DNA from 3 places in the Nocardioides eburneiflavus genome. Region 3 is predicted to be linked to each of the others. Evidence: predicted binding sites of a transcription regulator. Region 3 holds the regulator's gene; each other region holds the start of a gene.

Region 1 (9,688 bases), 1.5 Mb from region 3:
TCGGTCGGCCTGCTCTTCAAGGTCGGTGCCGTGCCGTTCCAGGCGTGGACCCCCGACGTCTACCAGGGTGCCCCGACCCCGGTCACGGCCTTCATGGCCGCCGGCACCAAGGTCGCGGCCTTCGGGGCGATCATGCGCCTGTTCTACGTCGCACTCGGCGCCGATCGCTGGTCGTGGCAGCCGATGCTGTGGATCATCGCGATCCTGTCGATGCTCGTCGGCGCCGCCCTCGCGATCACGCAGAGCGACATCAAGCGGCTGCTGGCCTACTCCTCGGTGGCGCACACCGGCTTCATCCTCACCGGCGTGCTGGGCGTGCAGGCCTCCGAGCAGCTGGCCATCGGCGAGATCTCGTCGGTGCAGGCGGTGCTGTTCTACCTCGCCACCTACGGCTTCGCGACGATCGGCGCCTTCGCGGTCGTCGGCCTCGTGCGCGACGGCGGTGGCGAGACCACCGCCATCGACCGCTGGGCCGGCCTGGGCAAGGAGTCGCCCGTGGTGGCGGCCGTGTTCGCGTTCTTCCTCCTCGCGATGGCGGGCATCCCGCTCACGTCCGGGTTCGTCGGCAAGCTCGCGGTGTTCTCCGTGGCGCTGGCCGCGGGCGCCTGGCCGGTGGTCGTGGCGGCGGTGCTCGCCAGCATCATCGCCGCGTTCCTCTACATCCGGGTCATCAAGGTCATGTACTTCGACGAGCCCGTCGGGGCCGGCCCGAGCGTCGCGTACCCGTCCGTGCTGACCGCGACGACCATCGCCGTCGGTGCGGCGGTGACCCTTGTCCTCGGTGTGCTGCCGGGGCCGGTGCTCGACCTGGCGGCGGTTGCGGGAGAATTCATCAGGTGACCGACTCTCCCCTCGCCATGCCTGTCGTCGACCCCGCTCTCGAGCAGCGGCTGGTCGAGCGGCTGGCACGCATCGAGGAGCTGCTCGCCGGGCACTGCCGGGGGCGTGCGGACTTCGTCTCCGAGGCCGCGACCCACCTCATGATGGCCGGCGGCAAGCGGTTCCGCCCGCTGCTGGTGCTGCTGGCGGCTGAGACCGGGCCCGACCCGGACGCCGACGAGGTGCACACCGCGGCCTGCGTCGTCGAGCTCACCCACGTCGCCTCGCTCTACCACGACGACGTCATGGACGAGGCCGACCTGCGCCGCGGTGCGCCCACCGGCAACGCCCGCTGGGGCAACAACGTCGCGATCCTCACCGGCGACTTCCTGTTCGGCCGCTCCTCGGAGCTCACCGCCGACCTCGGCCCGGAGGCCGTACGCATCCAGGCGCAGACCTTCACGCGCCTCGTCGAGGGCCAGATCATGGAGACGGTCCCGCCCGGGCCCGGCGAGGACCCGCTCGCGCACTACCTCGACGTGGTCGCCGGCAAGACCGGGTCGCTCATCGCGACCTCGGCGCGCTACGGCGCGATGTTCAGCGGTGCGCGGCCCGAGGTCGTCGAGGCGCTCAGCGCCTACGGCGAGATCGTCGGGTCGGCCTTCCAGCTGACCGACGACATCCTCGACATCGCGGCGGAGTCCGACGCGTCCGGCAAGACCCCCGGCACGGACCTCCGCGAGGGTGTGCCGACCCTCCCGGTCCTCATGGCGCAGGCCTCGACCGACCCGGCCGACGCGCGCCTCCTGTCCTTGCTCGGTCGCCCGCTCACCGACGACGCCGAGCACGCCGAGGCGCTCGAGCTGATGCGTACGCACCCCGCGATGGACCGGGCGCGCAACCACGTGCTCGCCGAGGCCGCCCGCGCCAAGAAGCTGCTCGAGGCCCTCGACCCCGGTCCCGTCCGGGAGGCGCTCGAGTCCTTCGCCGACATCGTGGCGACCCGGACGGCCTGACCCACGCCGGCTCGCGGCGTCGGCTCACACCTGCTGGGGTGCCGGCGCCAGCTCCCGCGAGTGCCCGCTCCAGACGGTGTCGAAGTGCGCGACGTACGCGTCGTGGATCCGGGGCCGTGGGATCATGACGACCAGCTCGTCGTTGAGCAGGGAGACGTCGGACCAGTTCTCGGAGCCGGTCCACACGGCTCGGGTGGCCGTGCCGTCCCAGGTGCCGTCGACCGACATCCACTTCTCGTGGACGAAGTGCTCCCAGCCGGAGTCCTCGAACCCGGTCGCGACGTTCCCGTCGACATCGAGGGAGGCGCTCCGGACGCGGACGCCGGCGCGCAGCAGCGTCTCCACGACGTCCGGCCCGGCTGCACTCACCAGGGCCTGGACCCGGCATCCTGCACGACTCAGCCGGCCCACCCCCTGCGCCAGGTCGAGGCCACGCTGGCCGCGCCACCCGTACATGCTGATCCGGACGACGGTCCGGCCGGCTTCCCCGGTGCCCGGCAGCGCGTCGCAGGTGACGCCTGCGAGGCGCTCGGCGACGGCGTCCGAGTCGGGGGTGGCTGACGCTCCCGCGGCGACGCTCGTCGTGACGTCGCCGTGCGTCACCCGCACCTCGGGCGCCTCGACGTGGCGGTCGGCGGCGAGCTCGTCGAAGACCCGGCCGTAGTCGTCGTACAGCTGCTGGCTGCCGGTGAGGGTGACGAGGTCGTTCCAGTGGACCCCTGCGGCGTAGCCGGTCAGGTTGGCGGACCCCAGCATCACCACGTGCGGCTGGTCGCCGCTGGAGGAGAACAGGTAGACCTTCATGTGCTGGTTCCCGCGGTCGCCGAGCCGACAGCTGGCGTGGCAGACCTTGACGAAGCTCGGCGCCGCGCCCGGTCCGGCCTCGCTGCCGGGGTCGCAGGCGGCGCGGCTCGACAGCGCGTCCGCACCCAGGAGCCGCCGCAGCTCGCGGGACGAGCCGGACACGAAGTTGTCGTTGAGGACGACCTGGACGGTGACCTGGCGCTGCGTGCACGCCTTGGCGAGGGCGTCGGCGATGTCGGGACGGTCGAAGCTGTACGCCGCCATCCGGATCGTGCCGTGGCGCGGGGTGGCTTCGATGGCGCGGCGGATGTGGTCGGCGATGCGGTTCTGCGCGGCCCGGTCGCCGGTCGGGTCGTTGAAGATGACGGAGGCCGCCGGGGGCTCCGCGGCCGGTGCGGCCGGTGCGTCTGGTGCGGCCGACACCTGGGCGGCGGCGCGCGTGGTCATCGTCGACGAGCTGACGGGGTCGCCCCCGAGTGCCGCGCCCAGCGCGGGCGTCGCCAACGCCGTCGCCAGCCCCACCGCGATGGTCGCCGCCAGAAGTGAGGTCCGCATCTCGATCACCCGATCCCGTGCGGCGGGAGCTTCCCGCCTCCTGGATCGACCGTCGCGCCGCCGCGTGTCCCTCCACCCGAGCACGCGGTCTCAGCCGCCGCGGGACTCTCCGGACGCGCCCGGGCACCCAGCCCGAGCAGACGGCCGCGGACGGGTCGTCGGGTCGTCCCGGTCCTGATGGTCCCGGGCGCACGTGGGTCTGCCGACCCATGCGCGCCGTGGTCGGGCACGACCGCCCACTGCGGGCAGTCCCGTACCCGGGGTCTCCTGGTGCGCCCCTAGGCGGCGGTGACCACTGAGTCGACTGGCCGGGAGCTCAGCATCAGCGCAGCAGGCCGTAGGCGTGTGTGGGCGTGACCCTCACGACGACGCGCCCGTCACGGACCATCGCGGCGCGGTAGTCCTCCCAGTCGTCGTGCTCTCCCGCCAGAGAGCGGTAGAGCTCGACCAGCTCGTCGGTCGCCGCGTCGTGCGGGTGGGCGGCGACCTCGGAGAGGCTGACGTCGCCCTCGACGACCGCATAGGACCAGAAGCTGTCACCGTCGACGTGCACCGCCGCCCAGGGCGTGCGCCGCAGGTTGGCGTACTTCGCACGGCTGGTGGTGATCGACACCCGGATCACGTCGTCGTCACCGACGCCGGCGAGGACGTTGGACAGCTGCGGCTTGCCGTCCCGCTTGATGGTGACCAGGACTGCCTGGTGGTTGCGGCGTACGGCGGCGAGGGCGTCTGCGATCTCCATGCCGACATCTTGCCGCGGCGGTCGAGAACTCAGCCGCGCACCTGCAGCTCCACCTCCACGTGGTCGGTCGGCCTCGATCCCCTCGGCGAGGCGGACAGCCTTCTGAGCGAGTGAACGTAGGCCCCGGCCGGATCCAATGGCGTCTGCCGCGTTGAGGGCGGTTCGCAGAAGTGCGTCGGGCCGGAGGGCAGCTGGACGCCTGGGTCGACCCTGGACGGGGGCGCCGCCGCTGCACGGCGCGCTGTTCTCGCCAGGACGTCCCTGTGGCCCCGCCACGTGGTAGGTGTGACGGGGTGTGGGGCGGGGTCATCGTCGGCGGGGTCGTGGGATGCCGGGTCGTGCGATGCCGGGTGGGTCGAGGTCGGTGGTGCCGGTGTGGTCGCGGCGGTAGCGGTGGCCGTGGGGTGAGGTCCACTCGAACACCCCGGGCGCGACCATGGCGTAGCGCCAGGCGGAGTGGGTCTTGAGGCGGTGGTGGAACCGGCACAGGCAGGCCAGGTTGCTCGTGGTCGTCGGGCCGGGTTGGGGTCTGCCCTCGGCGTGGGCGTCGTCGTCCCACGGGATGATGTGGTCGACGTCGCAGCGCCGGGCAGGTCGGGAGCAGAACGGGAACACGCACGTGCGATCTCTCAGGATCACTTGTTCGCGGATCGTCGCCGGGACCTTCCGCGTCTGCGCGGTCAGCGTGGTGTTGAGGTCGATGACGGGCGTGATGGTGACCCGGGTCCGCGAGTCGGCGCACCAGGACTGGACCTGTTCGAGCAGGACGAGGCGTTGCCCGTTCTCCATCCGGCCCGTGGGACCGAAGACCGTGGTGTCTCCGGAGACGGAGGCGTCGACGTGGGCGTGGATCACGACCGCACGCGCGGCCGGCAGGTCCGGCTCGTCGGCGTCGCCGCCGGCAAGATCCAGAGCAGTCTGGGTCCGTGCGAGGTCCCCGAGGGCCTTGGCGCGTCGGGCGTCGAGCGGCAGCAGGGATCCGAGGGCCTTCTGTTCCTCAGCCTTGTGGGCGAGGGCGCGGTCGAGGTCGAGGGCGTCGGCGATGTCGACCTCGGCCTCGATCCGCATCGTGCCGGCGTAGTGCACGTCCTCGGTGTCCACGGTGACGTGACGTGGGTCGACGTGCAGGTAGCCGTCCTCGGGATCCTTCGTGGGGTCGGCGACCGCGAGGTCGTAGCGCCTGATGGTCTCGGCGACGAGGCGGTCGAGCTGCGCGGTGCCGATGCGTCCGGCGACGGCCGCGACCTGCGCGTCGACGAACCCCGCCGCCTCACGAGTCAATGCGGGCGAGGAGTGGATCGTGGTGTCCGCGACGAGCCTCGCCCGCCAAGCGGGCACCTGCCCGGCGTGGACCTGCTCCCACAACCGCGGCAGGCGGTGACGGAGCTCGAGGGCGTGGCCGATGAGCTTCTTCGCCGCCGTCGACGTGATCCCGAGGACGGTGCCGAGCTCGGCGCAACAGAACTCCGCCACCAGCGGAGCACCCTCACCCGCGATGGGCTCCTCGTGCTGGGACCCCGGCACCGTGAACGACGCCGCGTCGTGGATCGACTCCGGCGGGTGCAGGTCGGCCCAGCGGGCAGCGAGAGCGAGCTGGCGGGCGGCCTCGGAGTTCTCGACGTCACGGGAGGCCTTGATCGTGGCGAGCAGGTCGGCGGGTGAGAGGTCGTCCGCGACCCCTCGTGCCTCGGCAGCCAGTTCGTCGATCATGTGTTCGATCCTAGGGGAGCCCACCGACAGTCACCACGGCTCTGGCGAAGGCTGTGGACGAGCGCGTGGCCCACGAGGTTGAACGTGGTTTCGAGGCTCGCGGAGTTCATCCTGAGGAGCTGAGGGACGAGGCGTCTCGAAGGGCTCGCACCTCGACCACCGGCTTGGAGGGGGTTTCGACACGGTCGGTGCGCGACCTGCTCGACCAGCGGCCGCCCTGCTCGACCAGCGGCCGCCCTGCTCGACCAGCGACGGGGGCGTGCTCAGGCCGCGCTGGCCTGCGCCACCAGCCGCAGCTGCCGGCGACGGTGGTTGACGGCCTCGACGGTGAAGATCGTCAGCGCGACCCACACCAGGCCGAAGCCGATCCAGCGGCTGGCGGGCATGTCCTCGCGGAAGACGAGCAGGCCGAGGGCGAACTGGATCGTCGGCGCGAGGTACTGCAGGAGCCCGAGCGAGACCATCGAGACGCGGATCGCGGCGGCGCCGAAGAGCATCAGGGGCACCGCGGTGATGATGCCGGTCGTGGTCAGCAGGAAGGCATGCCCGACTCCGTGCGTACCGAAGTTGGACTGCCCTGCCGCCACGAGCCAGCCGAGGTACGCCGCGGCGAACGGCGCCATGACCATCGTCTCCACGGTGATGCTCTCGACCGCACCGACGCCGGCCTGCTTCTTGAGCAGGCCGTAGGTGCCGAACGAGAAGGCGAGGAGGAGGGCCACCCACGGCGGCCGGCCGTAGTCGAGAGTGAGGACGACGACCGCGACGAAGGCGATGGCCATCGCGACCCACTGCAGGCGACGCAGGCGCTCGCCGAGGACCAGCACGCCCATCAGCACCGTCACGAGCGGGTTGATGAAGTAGCCCAGCGACGTCTCGACGACGCGGCCGTTGTTGACGCCCCAGATGTAGCCACCCCAGTTGACGGTGATCACGACGGCCGCGCAGGCGATCAGGAGCAGCCGGCGGCGGTCGCGCAGCAGGGCACGGACGTGGCGCACCCGCCGCGCGAGCACGAGTATCACCGCCATCGTCAGCACCGACCAGACGATGCGGTGCGCCAGGATCTCGATCGCGCCGCCCGGCTCCAGCAGCGTCCAGTAGCGCGGGAAGGTGCCCCACAGCGTGTACGCCGCCGCTCCGAAGATCAGTCCGCGACGGCTATCTGGCACTCCGGGAGTCTAGGTGCGGGCTGTCGCCTACGATGGTGCGGTCTCGGGGTGGGGAACCCCGACAGGTCAGTCACATCACCGTTTCTCGAGGGGGAATCAACCATGCGGACACTCCGCACCGTCCTGGCGGCCCTGGTCGCCGCACTGCTCGTCGCTGGCGTGCTCAGCGCGAGCGCGAGCGCCTCGCACCCCAAGCGCATCATCGACGAGGTCCCGCCGGACACCAAGCAGGTCTCCTACAACGCCTTCAAGCTCAAGGGCACCGTGATGCAGCCGCTGGCCGACGGCACGGTGGTGCCCTACGCCAACGAGAAGGTGAAGATCCTCAAGAAGAAGTGCGGCACCTGCAAGTGGAAGGTCGTCAAGAAGATCAAGACCGACGAGGCGGGCGTGTTCAAGACGCGGATCTACGCCCCCGAGCGCGGGCGCTGGAAGTGGCGCTCGAAGGTGGAGAACTCCTACGGCTACGCCACCACCATGGGCAAGGTCTGGACGCTCTACTTCGACTGACCGACAGCCGGAGCCTGCACCTGGGCGGTCAGATGACCGTCCAGGTGTCGCCACCGCCGATCAGCGCCGCCAGTCGTGCGGCGCGGTCGGCGGTGTCGTCATCTCCAGGGGCGGAGGGTGCCGGGGCGGAGGCCGTCACCTGCTCGCGCGCGGCGTCGTCGTACGTCGGGCGCTCGACCTGGCGGAAGATCCCGATCGGCGACTGGTCGAGGTAGTCCGCCGCGGTGAGGCGTGAGATCGCGAACGCGTTGGACGGGTCGGGGTTGTGCGCGTCGTGGACGAGGATGTCCGCGGCCGCGACGTCGGCGGTCGCGACGACCTTCACGCCACCCGTCGCGGTGTCGCGCACCAGCGCCTTGGCGCCACGCCCGTCCTCGAGGGCGGTGCCGAAGGTGACGGGCTCCCCGTGCACGAGCGGGATGATCGCGTCAGCCTTGGTCTCGGGCGACTTGATCGCGTCGAACGCGCCGTCGTTGAAGATCGGGCAGTTCTGGTAGATCTCCACCAGCGACGTTCCTCGGTGGGCCGCGGCCGCGGCGAGCACGCCGGTGAGGTGCTTGCGGTCGGAGTCGATGGTGCGAGCCACGAACGAGGCCTCGGCGCCGAGCGCGAGCGACACCGGGTTGAACGGGTGGTCGAGCGAGCCCATCGGCGTCGACTTGGTGACCTTGCCGGTCTCCGACGTGGGGGAGTACTGGCCCTTGGTGAGCCCGTAGATCCGGTTGTTGAAGAGCAGGATCGTCATGTTGACGTTGCGCCGCAGCGCGTGGATCAGGTGGTTGCCGCCGATCGACAGCGCGTCGCCGTCACCGGTGACCACCCACACCGAGAGGTCCTCGCGAGCCGTGGCGATGCCGGTCGCGATGGACGGCGCACGGCCGTGGATCGAGTGCATGCCGTAGGTGTCGAGGTAGTAGGGGAACCGCGACGAGCAGCCGATGCCGGAGACGAAGACGATGTTCTCGCGGCGCAGCCCGAGGTCGGGCAGGAAGGACTGGACGGCCTTGAGCACGGCGTAGTCACCGCACCCGGGGCACCAGCGGACCTCCTGGTCGGAGGTGAAGTCCTTGCCGGTCTGCGCCGGGGCTCCCTCGGGCAGGGTCGGGACGCCCTCGGTGCCGGAACGCACGCCCGGCAGGCCCAGGTCGGTCGGGATGCTCATCAGATGTGCTCCTTCTGGGTGGGCTCGCCCCACACGCCGAGCTCGACGTCGATGCCCTCGGCCTGTCCGACCAGCTCGCCGATGGCGTGGGCGAGCTCGGTGGCCTTGAGGGGCAGTCCGCGGACGTGGTTGTAGCCGACGGCGTCGACGAGGTACTTCGCGCGCAGCAGCAGGGAGAGCTGGCCGAGGTTCATCTCGGGCACGAGCACCTTGTCGTAGCCCTTGAGGACCTCGCCGAGGTTGCTCGGGAACGGGTTGAGGTGGCGCAGGTGCGCCTGCGCCACGTGGTAGCCGGCCTTGCGCACGCGGCGTACGCCGGCGCCGATCGGGCCGTAGGTCGACCCCCAGCCCAGCACGAGGACCTTCGCCTCGCCGGACGGGTCGTCGACCTCGACGAGCGGGATCGACTCGGCGATCCGGTCCACCTTGGCCTGACGGGTACGGACCATGAAGTCGTGGTTGGCCGGGTCGTAGGAGATGTTGCCGTGCCCGTCGCCCTTCTCGAGGCCGCCGATGCGGTGCTCGAGGCCGGGGGTGCCCGGGATCGCCCACGGACGTGCGAGGGTCGTGTCGTCGCGCAGGTAGGGCCAGAACTCAGCGTCGTCGCCAGAGCCGTGGTTCTTCTCCGTGGCGAAGGCCGGGTCGATGACCGGCAGCTCGTCGATCGTCGGCACCCGCCACGGCTCGGAGCCGTTGGCGAGGTAGCCGTCCGACAGCAGCAGGACCGGCGTGCGGTAGGTGACCGCGATCCGGGTGGCCTCGACGGCGGCGGCGAAGCAGTCGCCCGGCGACTGGGGCGCGACGATCGGCACCGGCGCCTCGCCGTTGCGGCCGAACATCGCCTGGAGCAGGTCGGCCTGCTCGGTCTTGGTGGGCAGGCCGGTCGATGGCCCTCCCCGCTGGACGTCGATGACGACGAGCGGGAGCTCGGTCATCACCGCGAGGCCGATCGCCTCGGACTTCAGCGCCACGCCCGGACCCGACGTGGACGTCACGCCGAGGTGGCCGGCGTACGACGCGCCGATCGCGGCACCCACGCCGGCGATCTCGTCCTCCGCCTGGAAGGTCATCACGCCGAACGACTTGTGCCTCGACAGCTCGTGGAGGATGTCGGAGGCCGGGGTGATCGGGTAGGTCCCGAGGAACACCGGGAGGCCGGACTGCACGCCGCCGGCGACGAGGCCGTACGCCAGCGCGA
Region 2 (9,688 bases), 2.0 Mb from region 3:
ATCGAGGTGGAGCAGCGCCGCGACCCGTTGGCGGCGCGCCGATCGGCGCAGGGCGTCGACCTGGGCGCGGACCGCGAGGACCCAGTCGTCGTCCGCCTCGTCGAGGAGGGCGACCTGTCCACCGAGCAGGTCCAGTGCGGCGCTGGCCGCCGAATCGGCCAGCGCGTGCTCGGCCGCTCCGATCCGGGCGGCGGCCTCGGCGCACCACCGTTCGGCGTCGACGAGGTCGAGGGCCCAGGCTCCGCCGAGGCTGTAGGCACCGGGCAGCCCGACCACGAGCGACGGACCGACGGTCCGCCTGATCCTGCTCACCAGGGTCGCGACGTTGGCCGCGGGGTCGCTCGGTGGGGTCTCGTGCCACAACGCGTCCACGATGCGATCGGTGGGGACGGGGCGTCCGCGCTCTGCTGCGAGCAGGGCCAGCAGCGTGCGTGCCTTGCGGCTGCCGAGCTCGCGCCCCGACCGCTCGTGGTCGCCTGCCTCGACGACGAGGGTGGACGAGAGCCGGAACCGTACGGGTCCGCCGGGCGGGTTCACGTCACGAGTATCCGCCTGCGGGTGGCCCCGGTGCACCCGCGCGCAGGGACCCGGTCAGCCGACGAGACGCTCGCGGAGGTGCTCGAGCTGGCGGGCCGGGTCGTCGGTGACGCCCCCGTGCACGGGTCCGGGCTGGAGGACGGTGCTGCGGGGCGCCTTGAGGAAGCCGAAGCGCTGGCCGAGCGACTGGCGCGCCGCCTCGCCGCCGCGCGCGTCACCCCGGCACACCAGGTCGACGAAGGCGAGGGCCTCGCAGACCTGGTCGACGTCGACGCCGGCGTGGAGGGCTCGCAGCCGGTCGCGGTCGACGGACCAGGCGGCGTCGAGGAAGTCCGCACCCTGGCAGTGCAGCACCACGCCGACGTTGACGAACTCCTCGCGGTCGGGTCGCGGCACGCAGCGCAGGACGACGTACTGGTAGGGCAGGCGAGTCGTGCTCACGGCGCCACCCCCGGGAGCCACTGCCGCGTGCCGAGGCGGGCGGTGAGGAAGTCGACGTAGGCGGCGCGCAGGGCGTCCGGCCCCAGCGCCTCGGCGCCGTCGGCCCCGGGGACCGGCTCGAGCCAGACATCGGGCACGGTCGCCAGCACCTCCGCGAAGGCTGTCCGGTCCAGTGGCGCCGCGATCTCGTCGTCCAGCTCCCGCGCCCGTCGTGCACAGCTCTCGAAGACGTGCCCGGCGGCGTCCCAGGCCTGCGCGGCGAACCGCGCCGGGTCGTTGACGCCGGCCTGCCAGCCGTGGTGGAAGTAGAGCGAGGCACCGTGGTCGATGACCCAGAGGTCGCCGTGCCAGAGCAGCAGGTTGGGGTTGCGCCACGAGCGGTCGACGTTGGCGGTGAACGCGTCGAGCCAGAGCACCTTCGCGCCCTCGTCGTCGGCCGTGGCGACCTGCCCGTCGACCCCGAAGGACCCGGGGAGGAAGTCGATGCCGAGGTTGGGCCCGACGCTGGCGTTGAGGAGGTCCTGCACCTCCTCGTCGGCCTCGTAGCGGGCGAGCTCGGGGTCGAGGTCGAGCACGACGAGCCGCGGCGTGCGCAGGCCGAGCCGGGTGGCGAGCCCGCTGACGATCACCTCGGCCACCAGCACCTTCGCGCCCTGGCCGGCGCCGCGGAACTTGCAGACGTACGTGCCGAGGTCGTCGCCCTCCACGACCCCGGGCAGGCTGCCGCCCTCGCGCAGGGGCGTGACGTAGCGCGTGACCTGGACCGAGGGAAGGACCGTGGGCAGGTCCGTGGGGAGCTCCGCGGTCACCGGACCGGGGCCTCCGCGGCCAGTCGGGCGGTCTCGGCCTCCACGTCGAAGTCGGCGGCAGGCCACTGCAGGTCGAGGCCGCGCAGGGTGTCGAGGAGGACCTGGCCCACGGCGAGGTTGCGGAACCACTTCTTGTCGGCCGGCACGACGTGCCACGGGGCGACCTCGGTGCTCGTGCGCTCGAGCGCGATCTCGTACGCCTCGCGGTAGGCCGGCCAGTGAGCCCGCTCGTCGAGGTCGCCGGGGTTGTACTTCCAGTGCTTCTCCGGGTTGGCGAGCCGCTCGGCGAGGCGCGCCTTCTGCTCGTCGGCGCTGATGTGGAGCATGCACTTCACGAGCGAGAAGCCCTCGTCGACGAGCCGGGCCTCGAAGTCGTTGATCGCCCCGTAGCGGCGCTCGATCTCAGCAGCGTCGGCCAGCCCGCGCACGCGAGCGATGAGGACGTCCTCGTAGTGCGAGCGGTCGAAGACACCGATGTAGCCCGCCTCCGGAAGACCCTTCTCGATGCGCCACAGGAAGTCGTGGGCGCGCTCCTCCTCGGTCGGCGCCTTGAAGCTGGTGATCCGCACGCCCTGCGGGTCGACCAGCCCGATGGTGTGGCGCAGCACGCCGCCCTTGCCGCTGGTGTCCATGCCCTGCAGCACCAGGAGGACCCGACGCTCGGACCCCGCGGTCCGCTCGGCCCAGAGCCGCTCCTGCAGGTCGGCGAGCTCGGGTTGCATCCCGGCCAGTGCTGCCTTGCCGTCGGCCTTCTTGCCGTCGAAGCCCGGTGCGGAGTCGGTGTCGACGGCGGTCAGGTCCACCGGACCGGCAGGGAGTCGCAGCGCGTCGGCGATGGCGGAGGTCATGGGGTCATCATGGCCCACGGGGCGCTGGACCGGGCTCGCCGCGCTGCGTGCCGCCGAGGACACGGCGTACGTCGAGGCGGCAGCCGACGACCGTCGCCACGGACCCGTCGCGCGTGGGCTCGTCGAACCACGTGCCCTGCACGAATCCCACCTTGTCGAGGATCCGCAGGGATGCCGCGTTGCGGTGGTCGGGTGCGGCGAAGAACTCCTCGGCGTCGGGGAACCGTCGCGTCGCGCCGACCATCCAGGCCCAGAGGATGCGGGCGCCGAGCCCACGACCGGCCCACTCGGGCTCGCCGACGGCGTAGTCGAGACCGATGGCGTCGGGGTTCGGGGTGAGCAGCGCGAAGTCCGGGTGCTCGCGGATGCGGTAGTCCTGCACGAAGCCGACCGACCGGCCGTTGACCTCGACGACCCACATCCGGGTCGGCGTGAGCCCGTCGACTCGCGGGCCGTACGTCGTGGTGACCCGCTCGAGGGTCGGCTCACCGTCGGAGTGCCACCACCGGCGGACGTGCGGTGCCGTGAGCCACCTCGTGAGGATCGGCAGGTCACCGTGGGTCATCGCGCGGAGGTCGATGCGCAGGTCCGGGTCGGCGACGAAGGCCAGGATCTCGCCGGAGAGGTCGTCTGCCACCGGGTCGCCCGGCAGCGGCGCGGCGATGCGGGCCGCCGCACCCGCCCAGCTCTCCCCTGGCCCGACCTCGCCGGCGAGGGCGACGCCCTCGCCCCTGACCGTCACACGCCTGGTCGCCACCGACCGGTCAGTGCGCGAGCGCGTCCGGGTCGACGACGGGCGGCAGCACCGACCAGGGGAAGTCGATCCACCGCTCGGTCCGGCGCCACGCGTAGTCGGCCTTGATGGCCGACTGCGGCTTCTCGTAGATCACGACCGTCCGGGCCTCTGCGACGTGACCCGCACAGAACTCGTGGACGAGCTCGAGCGTGCGCCCGGTGTCGGCGACGTCGTCGGCGACGAGCACCTTGAGCCCGGAAAGGTCGACGACCGCCGGGGTCGGCGGCAGCATGATCGGGACGTCGAGCCGCTGGTCGACGCCGGTGTAGAACTCGACGTTGACCACGGAGATGTTCTTCACCGCCAGGGCGTAGCCCAGGCCCATCCCGAGGGCGAGGCCCCCGCGGGCGATGGACAGGATGAGGTCGGGCCGGAAGGCCGAGTCGGCGACCTGCTGGGCCAGCTCGCGGGTGGCGGTGCCGAACAGGTCGTAGGTGAGGACCTCACGCTCGTTGCTCACGGAGCCATCCCACCAGAGTCCCGGCGGACGGCGGAAGGGCGGGCCTAGAAGTCCGGGTGGTCGAGGTCGCCGGCACCGTCGGGGTCGTCCCCATCGTCGAGCGCCTCGCGCACGACCGAGAACGCCAGCCCGGCCGAGTAACCCTTGCGGGCGAGCAGCCCGGCGAGGCGCCGGGTGGCCACTTGCCGGTCGACGCCACGCATCGAGCGCAGCTTCTTGTCGACGAGTGCCCGTGCGGCGGCCCGCTGGTCGGTCTCGTCGATCTGCTCGAGCGCCGCCTTGGCCTCCTCGTCGCCGACACCCTTGCGACGCAGCTCCTGGGCCAGGGCACGCGGCGCCAGGCCACGGCTGCGGTGTCGGCTCTCGACCCACTGCCGGGCATAGGCAGCGTCGTCGATCAGGCCGACCTCGGTGAACCGGTCGAGCAGGTCGTGCGCCAGCTGCTCAGGGACGCCCTTGGCGTCCAGCTTGTCGGCGAGCTCCTGGCGCGAGCGCGCCTGTCCGGTCAGCGCATCGAGCAGGATCCTGCGAGCCACGGCCTCGGGATCGGCCTCGACCTCGGCGGCCGCGGCCTCCTCACGAGCGATGCGGGCTGCCTCCCACTCCTCCCAGGTGCGCCGTTTCTTGCGTCCGCCAGTCCGGGTCGAGCCCGACGAACGGGTGCCGGAGGAGCGATCGCCCCGAGGTCGCGGCTCGCCCGGCGTGGGTGGGGTCTCCCCCACCCACGCCTGCACGCCGAGGCCGACGTCGCCGGCCCAGGCCGGAGGTGGGCGATGTTCTTCGCTGGTCATCGGGTCTCGACACGCATCATCGTCCTCGCAGGCTCGGGCGATCGCTTGCTCGACCTGACCCCGCCCACGCCGACTCCTCGTTCCTCGGAGTCAGCTGCGGGATCAGAAGTCATTGACCCCGATGGGCTCGTCACTCAGGTCGTCGGCGGGCTTGTCGACGGCGGGAATGACGCCCAGCTTCTCCAGGATGAGCTTCTCGATCTCGTTGGCGAGGTCGGGGTTGTCCTTGAGGAAGTTGCGCGAGTTCTCCTTGCCCTGGCCGAGCTGGTCGCCCTCGTAGGTGTACCAGGCGCCGGCCTTGCGGATGATGCCCGCCTCCACGCCGACGTCGATCAGGCCGCCCTCGCGGCTGATGCCCTTGCCGTACATGATGTCGAACTCGGCCTGCTTGAACGGCGGGGCCACCTTGTTCTTGACGACCTTGACGCGGGTGCGGTTGCCGACCATGTCGGTGCCGTCCTTGAGCGTCTCGATGCGGCGCACGTCGAGGCGCACCGAGGAGTAGAACTTCAGCGCGCGACCACCGGTGGTGGTCTCGGGCGAGCCGAACATGACACCGATCTTCTCGCGGAGCTGGTTGATGAAGATCGCGGTGGTGCCGGAGTTGTTGAGGGCACCGGTCATCTTGCGCAGCGCCTGGCTCATCAGGCGGGCCTGGAGGCCGACGTGGCTGTCGCCCATCTCGCCCTCGATCTCGGCGCGGGGCACCAGGGCGGCCACGGAGTCGATGACGATCAACGACAGGGCGCCGGAGCGGATCAGCATGTCGGCGATCTCGAGCGCCTGCTCACCGGAGTCGGGCTGGGAGACCAGCAGGGCGTCGGTGTCGACGCCGAGGGCCTTGGCGTAGTCGGGGTCGAGCGCGTGCTCGGCGTCGATGAAGGCGACGATGCCGCCGGCCGCCTGGGCGCTGGCCACCGCGTGCAGCGCGACAGTCGTCTTTCCGGAGGACTCCGGACCGTAGATCTCGACGACGCGACCGCGCGGCAGGCCGCCCAGGCCGAGGGCCACGTCGAGGGCGATCGACCCTGTGGGGATCACCTCGAGGGGGGCACGCGTCTCGTCGCCCAGCCGCATGACCGAACCCTTGCCGAACTGCTTCTCCACCTGTGCGAGCGCGGCGTCGAGGGCCTTCTCGCGGTCTGCACCAGCCATTGCTGTGTCCCGTTCTCTCGTCGTGTGTGTGAGGTACTTCTCCGACGCTAGGGCGAGCCACCGACAGTCCCTGATCAGGACCGCCGCACGCTGTGGACAACCTCGCCCCTCGTCGTACCTGTGGATGAACAGTAGCCCGAACAGGTGTTCGACGCCGCGTTCGGGCACGGCGTGTCGCGCACGTTGTCGGACCTGCCGGCGCGGCGCCGGGCGCGGGCTCAGCCGTGCCGGCCTGTGACCCAGCCCGCCGCCAGGACGGTGCCGGCCAGCAGGGCGGCGAAGGCCGCGAGGGCCGGATAGCCCAGCGCGCCGACGATGACGCCGGCGAGCGCGCCGCCTCCCGCCGCGGTGAGGGCCATCGCCATGTCGGAGGTGCCCTGCACGTCGGTGCGGGCCTCGATGGGCGTGCGGTCGGCGATCACGGTCGAGGCCGCCACGGTGGCGCAGGACCAGCCGAGGCCGAGCAGGAACAGCCCGACGAGGATCTGCCACGAGGACCCCTCGGGCGAGAGCCCGCACAGCGCCAGCGACACGAGGAGGACCGCTCCGCCTGCGACCAGCACCGTCGCGCGTCCGAGACGGTCGGCCGCCCATCCGACGAGTGGCGAGAACGCGAACATGCCGAGCACGTGGACCGAGATGACGAACCCGATCACCTCGAGGTGCGCTCCGCCGTGCTCCATGTGCAGCGGCGTCATGATCATCACCGTGACCATCGCGGCGTGTGCGCAGGCCATCGCCACGACGGCCGCGCCGACGGCCGGGACCTCGCGGACGACCGTGACGAAGCGGCTCCAGGACCGACCGCGCTCCTCCGGTCCCGCGGCCGGGACGACGCCGGCGGCCTGCTGGGCGAGGAGCAGCGGGTCGGGGCGCAGCCGGAGCCAGACCCAGGCGGCGGAGAGGACCAGCACGACGGCGCCGATCGCGAAGCCGCCGGTGAGCTCGGGGATGCCGAGGGAGCGGGCCACCGAACCGCCCACCCCGACCAGGTTGGGCCCGGCGACCGCGCCCACGGTCGTCGCCCACACGACCACGGAGAGGGCGCGGGCCCGGTGCTCCTCGGTGGCCAGGTCAGTGGCGGCGTAGCGCGAGCCGCTGTTGACCGCGGACGTGGCGCCCAGCAGCACCGCTCCGGTGAGCAGGACCGCCATCGAGTCGACGACCCCGGCCACCACGGCGAGCACGGCGCCGGTCGCCCCGACGAGGTAGCCGGCGACCAGGCCGACGCGACGCCCGCGGCGCCGCATCACGCGCGCCAGGGCGTACGCCGCGAGGGCCGTGCCGAGCACCTGGCAGGTCTGCGCGAGACCGGCCATGGCCTCGCTGCCGGAGATGTCGCGGGCCAGGAGCGAGGCCGTCGTCACGCCGATGGTGACGCCCACCGCGCCCACCGCCTGCGAGACGACGAGCGTGCGGACGGTGCGCCGCTGGACGACGGCGAGGTCGAGCCGGGGGTCCAGCCGGGTCGTCACCGCTCGCTGTCCGGCAGCTCGAGGTGCCGGCGCACGGCCGCCCACACCTGCTTGGGCGGGACACCCGCGTCGAGGGCCTCCCGGGTCGTGCGGCCGCCGAGCTCCCGCACGACCGTGAGCTCGGCCCACGTCCGTGAGTAGGCCCGGCCCAGGGTGTCGTCGAGCCGCGCCCAGAACTCCGTGTGCCTCATGCCGACACCCCATCACGGACCGCCGACACCGCGAGCCACGACTCCCCACGGCTGCCGACCAACCCTCCGCGGAGGTCGACGCCCGCCCAGCCCGACGCCGTGACGGCCTCTGCGAGCGCGGCGAGATCGTGGACGAGCGGGTCGAGCAGGTCGCAGGCGTGGCCCTGCTCGCGCAGCAGTGCGACGAACCCCGGTGTGACGTCGGTGCGGCGTACGTCGAGGCCGAGCGACTCCATCAGCAGCGCGTCGCGACCACTACCCGACCCGACCTCCAGCACACGCGCGCCGTCGCCGAGGCGCCGCGCCAGGTCCTCCAGGACGGTCCGCACCCGGTCGGGCACCGTCGCCGTCACGGCGGCGTACGCCGCGGCGTCGAGGTCGTAGGCGCGGACCGTCTCGGCAGAGGTCATTGCGCCCCCACGTCGTGGAGGTGGTGGACGACGTCATGGAGGTGGTAGCGACCCAGGCTCTCGACCGTGAACTCGTCGCCGTTGGAGCGCAGCCCACGGCGCCCACGCGCGGCGTCGGTGACGGTGGCGTAGATCCCCGCGACCGTGCCCGCGGCCTCGATCAGCTCCACCGCCACGGTCGTCGGCTCTTGGCTGCCGTAGTCGTCGGCGACCGCCGTGGCGTCCTGGTCCCAGTTGGCGAAGGTCGGTGCGTCCTCCTCGAGCATCAGTCGCAGGCGCTGGGCGAACAGCTCGTGCACGTCGCGGACGTGGCAGGCGTACTCCAGCGGCGACCACACCGTCGACGCCGGCCGCTCGGCGGCGTCGGGGCGCGCGAGCACCTCCGACCAGGTCATCGCCGTGTCGTGCAGGAGGCCGGGCAGGTCGGCGACGTCGTGGGCGGCCGCGTCGAACCCGCACTCGTCGCACGAGCGGCCCAGGACCCAGGTCCAGTCCTTGGTGTCAGGCGTGATCGCGTCGGGCGTGGTCGCGTCGGGGGTGCCGGCCATGCCCGTCATCCAACCAGCCCGGGCACCGGGGACAATGGCAAGAATGGACATCCGCCGCGCACTTCCCGCCGACCTGCCAGCCGTCGCGGCGATCTACGGCCGCGAGGCCCGCGAGGGACATGCCACCTTCGACCTCGAGCCACTCCCGATGGCGCTCTGGGAGGAGAAGCTGTCCGCCGAGGGTGACCACCTCCTCGTCGCCGACCTCGAGGGCACGGTCATCGGCTATGCCAGCTCCGCGCCGTTCCGCCCCAAGCCTGCCTACGGCCACACGCGGGAGACGACGGTCTACGTGGCGCCCGGCCACCAGGGCCTCGGCACCGGACGTGCCCTGTACGACGCGCTGCTGGCGCTGCTCGCCGACGACGGCGTGCACCTCGTCGTCGCCGCCGTCGCGCTGCCCAACCCCGCCAGCCTCGCGCTCCACCGCGGCTGCGGCTTCGAGGAGGTGGGCGTGATGCGGGAGGTGGGGCACAAGCAGGGTCGGTGGATCGATCTCGCGTGGTGGCAGCGGCGGCTCGGGTGACCAGCCGGGTCCGAGGCGCGACGCAGAGACCTCGCGCGTCTCCACCTCGCGGGCCTCGGCGACCGCTCCGCCGCAGCCCCGGTGGATCTCAGGTCAGCAGCAGCTTGTCGAGGCGCCGACGTACGACGAGCAGGCCGATGATCCCCATGGCGACGAGGTAGACCACCGAGACCGCCGACTCCCAGGTCACGACCCCGGTGGTGAGCTCGCGGCACAGCACCACGCCGCGGTAGAGCGGCGTGGCCTCGACGACCCAGCGCAGGACACCGTCGCCGAACGCCTCCACGGGGAAGAACGTGGCCGAGAACAAGAAGAGCGGCATCTGGACGAGCGTGATCTTGTCGAAGTCCTGCCAGGACTTCATCCAGGTCGTCACGGCCATGCAGACCGCGGAGAAGGCGAAGGCGATGAGGATCGTCGCCGGCAGGGCGAGCAGCGCCCACCACGAGCTCGTCAGCCCCATCGCCGCCATCACCACGAGGAAGGCCGCGGAGTAGACCGAGCCCCGCATCAGGCCCCAGGCGATCTCGCCGCGGGCGATGTCGCTCGTCGAGAGCGGCGTGGCGAGCATCTGGTCGTAGAGCTTCTCGTACTTCATCTTGAAGAAGACGTTGTAGGTGGAGTCGAGCAGGGCGCCGTTGAACGCCGAGGTGGCGAGCATGGCGGGCGCGACGAACTCGGCGTAGGGCACCGCCTCGCCG
Region 3 (9,688 bases):
GGCCGCGACCGACGAGCTCGGCGTCTCCGACATCGAGCGTGCCGCCCGGCGCGCGAGCCGGTGGACCGTCGAGGCAGCGGGTGACCCCGCCGGCGACCTCGAGGACGCCGCGCAGCAGCTCGCCGAGGCGTTCGAGGCGACGCCGCCGGGCCGGATCGACCAGGTGTCGACCCAGCTCTCCGACGCTCTCGTGCTCGTCCGCGACGCCGCGCGCGCGTGCCTGTCGGCCTTCCCGCGCGAGTCCGGTGGCGAGGGCGAGCCCGACGCCGGACGCACCCAGGCCAAGGGCATGGTGCAGGAGGTCTTCGCCAACGCCGAACGGATGGCGGCCGGCTCGCAGGCCGACGTGCTGTGGCTCGGGGAGGCGCGCGACCGGTTCCCCGCCCGGCTGCACGTCGCCCCGCTCCAGGTGTGGGGCCCGATGCGCGACAAGCTCCTCACCGACAAGACCGTCGTCTTCACCAGCGCGACGCTGATGCTCGGCGGGGAGTTCGGCGCCGTCGCCACCTCGCTCGGCCTCAAGCCCACCGAGCGCGTCGGCCACCAGGTCGCCACCACCGACGCCGACGACGCGCTGCCGTGGAAGGGCATCGACGTCGGCTCGCCGTTCGACTACGGCCAGCAGTCCATCCTCTACGTCGCCCGCCACCTCCCGCAGCCCGGTCGCGACGGCCTCGGCGCCGCCCAGCTCGACGAGATCTGCGACCTCGTCGACGCCCTCGACGGCCGCACGCTCGGCCTGTTCTCCTCCCGCCGCGCGGCCGAGACGGCCGCGGAGGCCGTATGCACCCGCCTGCCGCACCTCACCACGCTCGCGCAGGGCGACGCGCAGCTGCCCGAGCTGGCCAAGCAGTTCGTCGAGGACCCGCACACCTGCCTGTTCGGCACGCTGTCGCTGTGGCAGGGCCTCGACGTCCCGGGCGACACCTGCCAGCTGGTGATCATCGACCGCATCCCGTTCCCGCGGCCCGACGACCCGCTCATGTCCGCGCGCCAGCGGGCCGCCGACCAGGCCGGCGGCAACGGCTTCATGCAGGTCGCCGCGACCCACGCGGCGCTGCTCCTCGCGCAGGGGGCCGGCCGGCTGATCCGTACGACCTCCGACCGCGGCATCGTCGCGGTGCTCGACCCGCGCCTGGAGACCGCTCGCTACGGCCGCTTCCTCAAGGCGTCGCTGCCCCCGATGTGGTCGACGACCGACCCCAGCCTCGTACGCCAGGCGCTCAAGCGGCTCGGCCAGTCGGCCTGACGTCAGGCCGGGGCCTGATAGCCGAGGACCTGGTAGTCCCGGGCGTACATCCGCGCGACCAGCTCGCGCAGCTCGTCGGAGACCTGCCGGTCGCGGCCTCCGGGGGCGGTCTGGTTCATCGGCGCGGTCGGTACGGCGGGCGCGCCGATCCGCTCGCACACCTCGGCGAAGTCGCGGTCGAAGGTCTCGATGCGGCCCACGAAGTCGACCCGGTTGAGGTCGATCATCCGGCTCTGCAGCGTCAGGTGTTGGTCGGTGCCCGGGACGGCCGACAGGTCCTGCGCGGCGGTCCACCGGGCGAACTCCTCGACCCGCTGCATCCGCTGGTGGGTGGCCGGGTCGAAGTCGTAGTAGTTGTGGTCGACGACCTTGTCGTGCCACGCCGAGACGAACCGGTCGAGCGGGTCGCGGACGAACGCGAACGTGAAGTAGTCGGCGAAGCTCGCCAGCGGGTAGCGGATCCGCATGGCGTGGTCGACGTCCATGCTCACGCCGTGGGTCTCGCAGTGGTGGCGGATCGTGCGGGTCGCGACCTTGGCCACGCGGTACCAGACGAACCGGTGGCTGTGGCTGATGGTGAGGTTGTACGCCAGGGGGCTGAGCCACGCGGACTGCTCGCCCGCCGCGGCCAGCCGGTCGACCTCCGCCTCCGCCGCCGGGGTCAGGCGGCGCCGGTTGCCCGGGCGCGTACGGAAGAGCAGCGGGTCGGGGCGGGCGTCGGGAGCGTCGGGGCCGGCGGAGGACATCGGCGCGAGGCTACTACGGCACTCGTGGTTTCGAGGCTCGCTTCGCTCGCACCTCGACCACCGAAGGGACGACCTGACTTCGCTGGTTGAGGTGCGAGGAGCGCCAGCGACGAGCCTCGAAACCTCTCTCACCGGCGGGGCAGCCGAGACCGGCCGTCGTACCCGCCGCGCGGCGCCCCCACGCCGAAGAAGTCCGCCAGCGTCGGCGCGACGTCGATCGTCGCGGCGCGCCTCGACGACGTCACCCTGCGCGGCACCCGGCGGTGGCCGCCGGCGAGGAAGAACGGGATCGGCATCGTGGCCGGGTGGCCGTGGTTGCCGGGGATCGGGTTCGACCACTGGTCGGGGTCGCTGAACCGCCAGCCTGCCTTCGCGTAGACGACGACGTCGCCGCCGAGCGGGCCGGTGCGCAGCGCGGGCGTCACCCGCGGGTCGTGCGCGGCGAGCACTCCCGGCACCGCCGAGGCCAGCGCGCGCATCCGCTCGACGGCGGCGTCGAGCAGCGCGGGGTCGCCGGTCCAGTAGAGGAGGTCGGCGCCGCCGTTGTCGGCGATGGCGACGTTGCCGGCGAGCAGCGGGTCGGCCTCGAGCACCGGGGTCAGGTGGATCAGCTGGTGGGGGAGCGACCAGTCCATCGAGTGGTCGGCGAGGACCACGACCAGCGACGTCGTCCAGCGCCCGGACGTCTTCAGCAGGTCGACGAACCGGCCCACCTGGACGTCGGTCGCGGCGAGCGCCGCCTGCCGCGCGGCCCTCGCCCCGAGCGGTCCGGTGAGGTCGGAGTGCCCGAGCCGGTCGATGTCGCCGAGGTTGACGAGCACCAGGTGGGGGTCGTGCTCCTCCACCATCGCGAGCGTCGCCTCCATCGTGAAGAGGTCGGGTGCGTGGCCGGAGACCGGGACGATCGGCGCCGGCTCCCAGCGGTGCGTGGCCCGGCCGCCGAAGATGCCGTAGAGGTACTCCTTGCTGAGCACGGTGCCCGTCGTGAGGCCGTTGCGGTTCAGCCGCTCGATGATCGTGCGGACCCGGATGTCCTCGGGGCGGTCCATGTCGCGCACCTCGCCGGTCGTGCGGTCGAGGATCGAGTTGGCCGGTACGCCCGACCGGTCCGGCCGGACGCCGCTCATCATCATCACGTGGTTGGGGATCGTCTCCATCACCGGCAGCGACGTCGCCCGCGGGTGGTGGAGGCCGCCGTCGCGCAGCGCGCTGGTGCGGGGCATGAGCTCACGCGTGATCTCGTCGGGCCGGCACCCGTCGAGGACGAGGACGTACGCCCTCCTCCGGGTGCCGGCCGACGCCGCCGCTGCAGCTCGCGGCAGGCTCGAGGTGGCGGTGGAGATGGCGACGCCGGCCGCTCCTGCGACCAGCAGCGTGCGTCGCCCCGTACGGATCTCCTCGCGACCGCGCTCGAAGGCGCGGCTCGGAGCCGCGCGGTGGGACGGCCCGCACATCAGGCGTCCACCGGTCCGCTCGCGGCCTGCACCCGGTTGGTGCCGGACCTCGTCGCCCAGGAGGCGGTCCACGACGAGCCCGCGGCGCGGTCGGCACGGTCGCCGACCACGTACCAGTCCATCTGCACTCGCTCCGGCGTGACGTCGAGGACGGAGTAGCCGTGGTCGTCGAAGTTGAGGTACTTCACGTGCCGGTTGTTGGTCTGGATGACCGCCTCGACGGCGAGCGAGGAGGTGCGCGCCGGGGAGCCGGTGATGTCCTTGAGGTTGTTGGACGTGACGGAGGTGCAGACCAGCTCGACGCCGGCCGAGTCGCCGAGCGGGTAGGTCGCCGCGTCGTGGGGGAGGTCGCAGGCCCAGCCGGAGTGGATGTCGCCGGTCAGGAACACCACGTCGCGCAGCCCCTGGTCGCGGATGTGGTCGAAGAGCTCGCGCCGGTCGCGGGTGTAGCCGTCCCACTGGTCGACGTTGTAGGGCGCGCCGTCGCGAGGGAGCAGGCCGGTGACGTCGTTGACCGGGTCGACGAGGTCGTGGGGGAGCTGCGCGAAGGTGACCGGCGCGATCATGACGGGGTTGCCGACGAGCTTCCACTGGGGCCCGCCGCGCCGCAGGCGCCGCTTGAGCCAGTCGAGCTGCGCCCGACCAGCGATGGTGCCGTCCGTGCCGCCGGTCGGGGTGGGCACGGGGCTCGGCGCGGGTGTCGTGGCCTGCCGGTCGCGGTAGGTGCGCAGGTCGAGCATGCTGAGCTCGGCGAGCGCACCGAACCGCAGCGTGCGGAACAGCCGCGTGCCGTCACCCGTGGCGGCGGTGCCGGACATCCGCACCGGCATCCACTCGTCGTACGCCCGGTGCGCGGCGGCGCGACGAGCGGCGTAGTCGCCCTCCGCGGGCTGGTGGTTCTCCGCGCCGTCGCGCCAGGCGTCGTTGGTGACCTCGTGGTCGTCCCAGGTCACGATGAACGGGTGGCGGGCGTGCAACGCACGCAGGTCGGGGTCGGACTTGTACTGCGCGTGCCGCTGGCGGTAGTCGGCCAGGCCGACCATCTCGCGCGCCGGCGCGTGCGGCCTGATGTCGGTGTTGGCGCGGCCGTAGCCGTACTCGCCGGGCGCGTACTCGTAGAGGTAGTCGCCGAGGTGGATCACCGCGTGGAGGTCGTCGCGCCGGGCGAGGTGGCGGTAGGCGGAGAACCAGCCGGCCTGGAGGTTGGCGCACGACACCACGCCGAACCGCAGGCCCGCGGGCGTGGCGTTGCGGGCCGGGGCGGTGCGCGTACGCCCCACCGGGCTCGTCTCACCGCGGCAGGTGAAGCGGTAGAAGTACGCCGCGTCGGGGCGCAGCCGGGTCGCGTCGACCTTCACGGTGTGGTCGCGGGCGGGCCCGGTGCGGACCGACCCCCGGCGTACGACGTCGCGGAACCCGCGGTCGGTAGCGACCTCCCACGTGACCCGTACGCGGGGGCCGGCGCCCGAGCCCGGGTCGGCGGCCGCGGTCGGGGTGACGCGAGTCCAGAGGACGACCGCGCGCGGGAGCGGGTCGCCGGAGGCGACGCCGTGCTGGAAGGTCTCGTGCCGGGGTCGTGCTCCGACGGCCTGGGTGCCGCCGGCGACCGCGGCCGCCCCGGCGCCGCCGGCGATAACGGCCCGTCGGGAGAGGTGGGGTGAGGGGGTCACGGGTGGTTCAACGACGCACCCGCGCCGGGATTACGCCCCGCTTGGCCGCTGGTTGAGCAGGGCGCCCAGCGCCCGTGTCGAAACCCCCGCTTGGCCGCTGGTTGAGCAGGGCGCGCAGCGCCCGTGTCGAAACCCCCGCTTGGCCGCTGGTTGAGCAGGGCGCCCAGCGCCCGTGTCGAAACCGAGGCGAGTCGAGGCCTTGGTTCCGACACGCTCGTTCCTCGCTGCTCAACCAGCGGGACGTTCGGTCGTCCGGCGGCTTTGGCCGCTGGTTGAGCAGGGCGCGCAGCGCCCGTGTCGAAACCGAGGCGAGTCGAGGCCTTGGTTCCGACACGCTCGTTCCTCGCTGCTCAACCAGCGGGACGTTCGGTCGTCCGGCGGCTTTGGCCGCTGGTTGAGCAGGGCGCGCAGCGCCCGTGTCGAAACCGAGCGAGTCGAGGCCTTGGTTTCGACACGCTCGTTCCTCGCTGCTCAACCAACGGGACGTTCGTTCCTCGCTGCTCAACCAGCGGGACGTTCGTGCCTCGCTGCTCGACCAGCGGCACGCGCGCTCAGCCGAACGGGATGCGCCCCCGCAGCGACTCCGGGTCGTTGACCGGCTGCTCGCCGGTCTCCTTGATGACCTCGCGCGCCTTGTCGACGCTGTCCCAGACGTTCCAGAGGACGACGCCGCGGACCTGGCCGGACTTCAGGTAGTAGACGACGCCCGTGCCGATCTCGCCGTCCTTCCAGTCCTCGACCAGGTCGAGGCGGCTGCTGGTCTCGCCGACGGCCTCGTAGCCCTCGTCGAGGATGTCGGACCAGAAGAACGGCGTGTAGTCGTACGCCGCATCGGCGCCGGCCATCACCCTGCCGGCGTGCTCGCCGGACTTCTCGGCGTGGTCGACGTGCTCGACCCGGCGGCGGCCGAGGAGGGCGTCGGGGTAGGACGCGACGTCGCCCGCGGCGTACACGTCGGGGTCGCTGGTGCGCAGGTGGTCGTCGACCACGACGCCGTTGTCGACCTCGAGGCCGGCGGCCTCGGCGAGCCCGGTGCGCGGCAGGACGCCGACGCCGATCACGGCGGCGTCGGCGACGATGTGGGAGTCGTCGTCGAGGCGGATCCGTACGCCGCCGTCGTCCTCCTCGCCACCCGAGACCGAGCCGTGCACGATGGTCACGCCGCGGTCGGCGAGCTCCTTGGTGAGGTGGGCGGCCAGGGCGCGCGGGAACATCTGCTCCTGCACGTCCTCGAGGTCGAGGACGAGGGTGACGTCGATGCCGTTCTGGATCAGCGCCGAGGTGATCTCGGAGCCGATGTAGCCGCCGCCGACGACCGCGACGTGGCTGCCCTTCGCGGCGACCGCGCGCAGCCGCTCGTAGTCGGCGGCGGTGCGGTAGTAGAGGACGCGCGGGCCGGGGTCGACGCCGAGCACGCGCGGCTCTGCGCCGGTCGCGAGCAGGAGCTTGCCGTAGCCGACGCTGCTGCCGTCGGCGAGACGTACGACGTGGGCCTCGCGGTCGATCGCGGTGACGGTGGTGTCGGTGAGGAGGTCGACGGCGTCGTCGTCGTCGAGGTCGCCGGCCAGCGAGCTGCCCTCGAGGGTCGCGTCGTCCTTGAGCCAGAGGTCCTTGGTGAGCACGGGCCGGTAGACCGGCTTGGCGGGCTCGGAGCCGAGCACGCCGATCGTGCCGCTGGCGTCCTCGGCGCGGATGCCCTTCACGGCGCTCGCCGCGGCGACCCCCGCTCCGACGATGACGTAGTCGTAGGTCTTCTCGGCGTCAGTGTTTCGGGCGTCGCTCATGCTGCCATCGTGGCCCGCGGGTGGTGGGCTTTCAACGCCCGTCCCACCCCTACGGCTCTCAGAGGCTGCGGAGCACCGCCGTCACCACGCCGAGGATCGTGGCGTCGTCGCCCGGGATCGGGTCGTAGGCGTCGTTGTGCGGCAGCAGCCAGACGTGGCCGTCCTTGCGCTGGAACGTCTTGACCGTGGCCTCGCCCTCGATCAGCGCGGCGACGATCTGGCCGTTGGTGGCGGTCTGCTCCTGGCGGATCACGACGTAGTCGCCGTTGCAGATGGCCGCGTCGACCATCGAGTCGCCGGAGACCTCGAGCAGGAAGAGCGTGCCGTCGCCGACGAGCTGCTTGGGCAGCGGGAACACGTCGGTGACCTGCTCCTCGGCGAGGATCGGGCCACCGGCGGCGATGCGGCCGACGACCGGGATGTTGACCGCGGTCGGGGCGATGTCGCCGATGCCGGTCTCGTCGACGCTCGACTCCTCGCCGTGGGACAGGGAGCGGCGCGCCGCCATCACCTCGGGGAGGAACACCTCCAGGGCGCGGGGACGGTTGGGGTCGCGCTTGAGGAAGCCCTTGCCCTCGAGCACGCGCAGCTGGTGGGCCACGCTGGACGACGACGTGAGGCCGACGGCCTGGCCGATCTCGCGCATCGACGGCGGGTAGCCCTTGGACTCGATCGAGTCCTTGATCGTGGCGAGCACGCGCTGCTGGCGCGGCGTCAGCCCGGTGGCGTCCGGGGGGCCGTCGGGCATCTCGATGACGTTCTTGTCGTCCTGCTTGGCCATGGCGTCCTCCACTGCGTGGTGCCCCCACCGTCCGCGCCGGGCGGGAGCTGTGCGCTCACCGTAGCCCTCGGTGGGCCCGAGGATCAAACACCTGTTCGAAGTCGCGTGTCGCTGGGATGGCGCTAGTGTCGGTGCGATGCAGACCTCGTGCGTCGTCACCGGTGGAGCGCGCGGGATCGGGCGCGGCATCGCGGAGCTGATGGTCGCGCGCGGCCACGCCGTCGTCATCGGCGACCTCGACGGGTGGGCGGCCGCTGCGACGGCGGCGGAGATCGGCGCGGTCGCGGGCCTCGGTCAGGACGTACGCGATCCCGCCTCCCACGTCCTCGTCGCGGAGGAGGCGGCCCGTCACGGGGCGCTGACGTCGTGGTTCAACAACGCCGGCGTCGGTGACGACGGCGCCCTGGCCGCGCTGACGGACGAGCAGGTGCGCCGCCTGGTGGAGGTCAACCTGCTCGGTACGACGTGGGGCACCCGAGCCGCGCTGGCGGCGTTCGGGCCGGCCGGGGGAGACGTCGTCAACGTCGCCTCGCTGTCGGGCCTCGGGCCGGTGCCGGGCTACAGCATGTACGCCGCGACGAAGGCCGCGGTCGTCTCGCTGTCGGCGTCGGTCAACGCCGAGGCCCCCCGCGGGGTGCGGGTCCACGCGCTGTGCCCCGACGGGGTGGACACCGCGATGCTGGCCGCGCAGGACCCCGACGGCCTCGGCTCGCAGCTGACCCACTCCGGCGGCCCGATCCTCGGCGTGGCCGAGGTCGCCGAGGCGGCCGTCGCCCTCGTGGGCTCGCGCCGCGTGGTGCGGACCGTGCCGGGCTGGCGCGGCGGGGTGGTCCGCGGCGCCGCGCTCGCCCCGGGCGTCACGCAGCACGCCGCGTCGCTGTTCGCGGCGCAGGGGCGCCGCGCGATGCGGCGCCGCGCCGCCGGCTGAGCGCGGGCGCCCGCCCGACCACTTGCCCACTCGAGCGGGCATATGTCCGCTCGAGCAGGGGCATGCTGTGCGACCGGCGACTACTCGGGTCACCAAGTGGACCGCAGGGCGCGATCAGGGCAGGCGTACCTGGCCGTGCTTCATCTTCCAGAGGAAGTACTTCTCGAAGCCGAGCTTCATCGCGTGGGCCTGCGGGCCGGGGATCAGCACGCCGTGCTTGCGCGGCGGCAGCATCTTGTCGGCGAGGATGATGACGCCGTTGTTGCCGGCGTCCATCACGCAGACCGCCGGGATGTCGCCGAACGCCTTGTGCGCGTCGGGTGCCTCGCCCCTGATCTGGGCGGCGATGTTGGTCGCCGCGACGTGGGCCTGCTGCTCGGTGGGGAAGCCGGTCTTGGGGATGCCGACCGGCGTGGGGGTCTGCCACGGGACGTCGACCGCGGCGGCGACGCCCACGGCGTACACGTCGTCGTAGGCCTCGCTCTGGTAGGTGTCGCGCACCTTCACGAACCCGTTGTCGTCGGCGAGCTTGGGCGTGTTGCGGACGACCTCCTGGCCGGAGAACGGCGGGATGATCATCGCGTAGCCGAAGTCGAGCGCGCTCCCGTCGGCGAGCACCAGCCGGCCCTCGTCGACGTGGTCCATCGCGGTGTCGAGGACGGCGTCGATCTTCTCCTTCTTGAGGAACATCCCGAGCAGGCTCTCGCCGTGGGGGAGGCCGCCGATGCCGAAGTGGCCGAGGAACGGCTCGGCGCTGACGTAGGTGAGCTTCACGCGGTCCTTGAGGCCGGCCTTCTTCAGCTGGTAGCTGGTGTTGAAGAGGAACTCGTACGCCGCGCCGAAGCAGCCGGCGCCCTGGGTCGCGCCGATGACGACGTCGCCCGGCTTCTCGCGGAACTGCCGCCAGCCCTCACCGGCGTGGATCGCGTCGTCCATCGTCGTGATGGTGTGCGCGTTGCCGCCCTCGCCGAGGCCGGGGATGACCTCGAAGCGGTTGCGGTAGCCGGTGGCGATGACGAGGTAGTCGTAGTCCTGCGGGCCGGCGGTGGTCTCGACGCGCCGGGCCTCGGGGTCGA

What was found. Region 3 encodes LexA, which represses DNA repair genes until DNA is damaged. Its sites were predicted from a motif close to TCGAACANNTGTTCGA; they were not measured.
Region 1: the regulator LexA is predicted to act here: its motif matches at 5,725-5,740, upstream of EXE59_RS00845 (HNH endonuclease signature motif containing protein).
Region 2: the regulator LexA is predicted to act here: its motif matches at 5,974-5,989, upstream of recA (recombinase RecA).

The regions. Positions count from the first base shown of each region.
Region 1 is NZ_SRRO01000001.1:170,931-180,618, reverse strand. It holds gene nuoN (NADH-quinone oxidoreductase subunit NuoN) at 1-840, shown strand, start outside; gene EXE59_RS00860 (polyprenyl synthetase family protein) at 837-1,835, shown strand; gene EXE59_RS00855 (phospholipase D-like domain-containing protein) at 1,860-3,194, opposite strand; gene EXE59_RS00850 (PPOX class F420-dependent oxidoreductase) at 3,517-3,936, opposite strand; gene EXE59_RS00845 (HNH endonuclease signature motif containing protein) at 4,243-5,646, opposite strand; gene rarD (EamA family transporter RarD) at 5,910-6,818, opposite strand; gene EXE59_RS00835 (hypothetical protein) at 6,921-7,328, shown strand; gene EXE59_RS00830 (2-oxoacid:ferredoxin oxidoreductase subunit beta) at 7,357-8,490, opposite strand; gene EXE59_RS00825 (2-oxoacid:acceptor oxidoreductase subunit alpha) at 8,490-9,688, opposite strand, start outside.
Region 2 is NZ_SRRO01000001.1:3,633,619-3,643,306, reverse strand. It holds gene EXE59_RS17055 (ATP-binding protein) at 1-537, opposite strand, end outside; gene EXE59_RS17050 (DUF3037 domain-containing protein) at 592-978, opposite strand; gene EXE59_RS17045 (HipA family kinase) at 975-1,787, opposite strand; gene EXE59_RS17040 (polyphosphate kinase 2 family protein) at 1,784-2,635, opposite strand; gene EXE59_RS17035 (GNAT family N-acetyltransferase) at 2,643-3,392, opposite strand; gene EXE59_RS17030 (phosphoribosyltransferase) at 3,400-3,891, opposite strand; gene EXE59_RS17025 (regulatory protein RecX) at 3,936-4,682, opposite strand; gene recA (recombinase RecA) at 4,785-5,837, opposite strand; gene EXE59_RS17015 (MFS transporter) at 6,056-7,312, opposite strand; gene EXE59_RS17010 (DUF3046 domain-containing protein) at 7,309-7,503, opposite strand; gene EXE59_RS17005 (class I SAM-dependent methyltransferase) at 7,500-7,913, opposite strand; gene EXE59_RS17000 (DinB family protein) at 7,910-8,461, opposite strand; gene EXE59_RS16995 (GNAT family N-acetyltransferase) at 8,505-8,987, shown strand; gene EXE59_RS16990 (ABC transporter permease) at 9,076-9,688, opposite strand, start outside.
Region 3 is NZ_SRRO01000001.1:1,647,819-1,657,506, forward strand. It holds gene EXE59_RS07750 (ATP-dependent DNA helicase) at 1-1,249, shown strand, start outside; gene EXE59_RS07755 (sulfotransferase family 2 domain-containing protein) at 1,252-1,995, opposite strand; gene EXE59_RS07760 (alkaline phosphatase family protein) at 2,124-3,449, opposite strand; gene EXE59_RS07765 (alkaline phosphatase D family protein) at 3,449-5,119, opposite strand; gene EXE59_RS07770 (NAD(P)/FAD-dependent oxidoreductase) at 5,671-6,903, opposite strand; gene lexA (transcriptional repressor LexA) at 6,962-7,684, opposite strand; gene EXE59_RS07780 (SDR family NAD(P)-dependent oxidoreductase) at 7,821-8,612, shown strand; gene EXE59_RS07785 (NAD(P)/FAD-dependent oxidoreductase) at 8,727-9,688, opposite strand, start outside.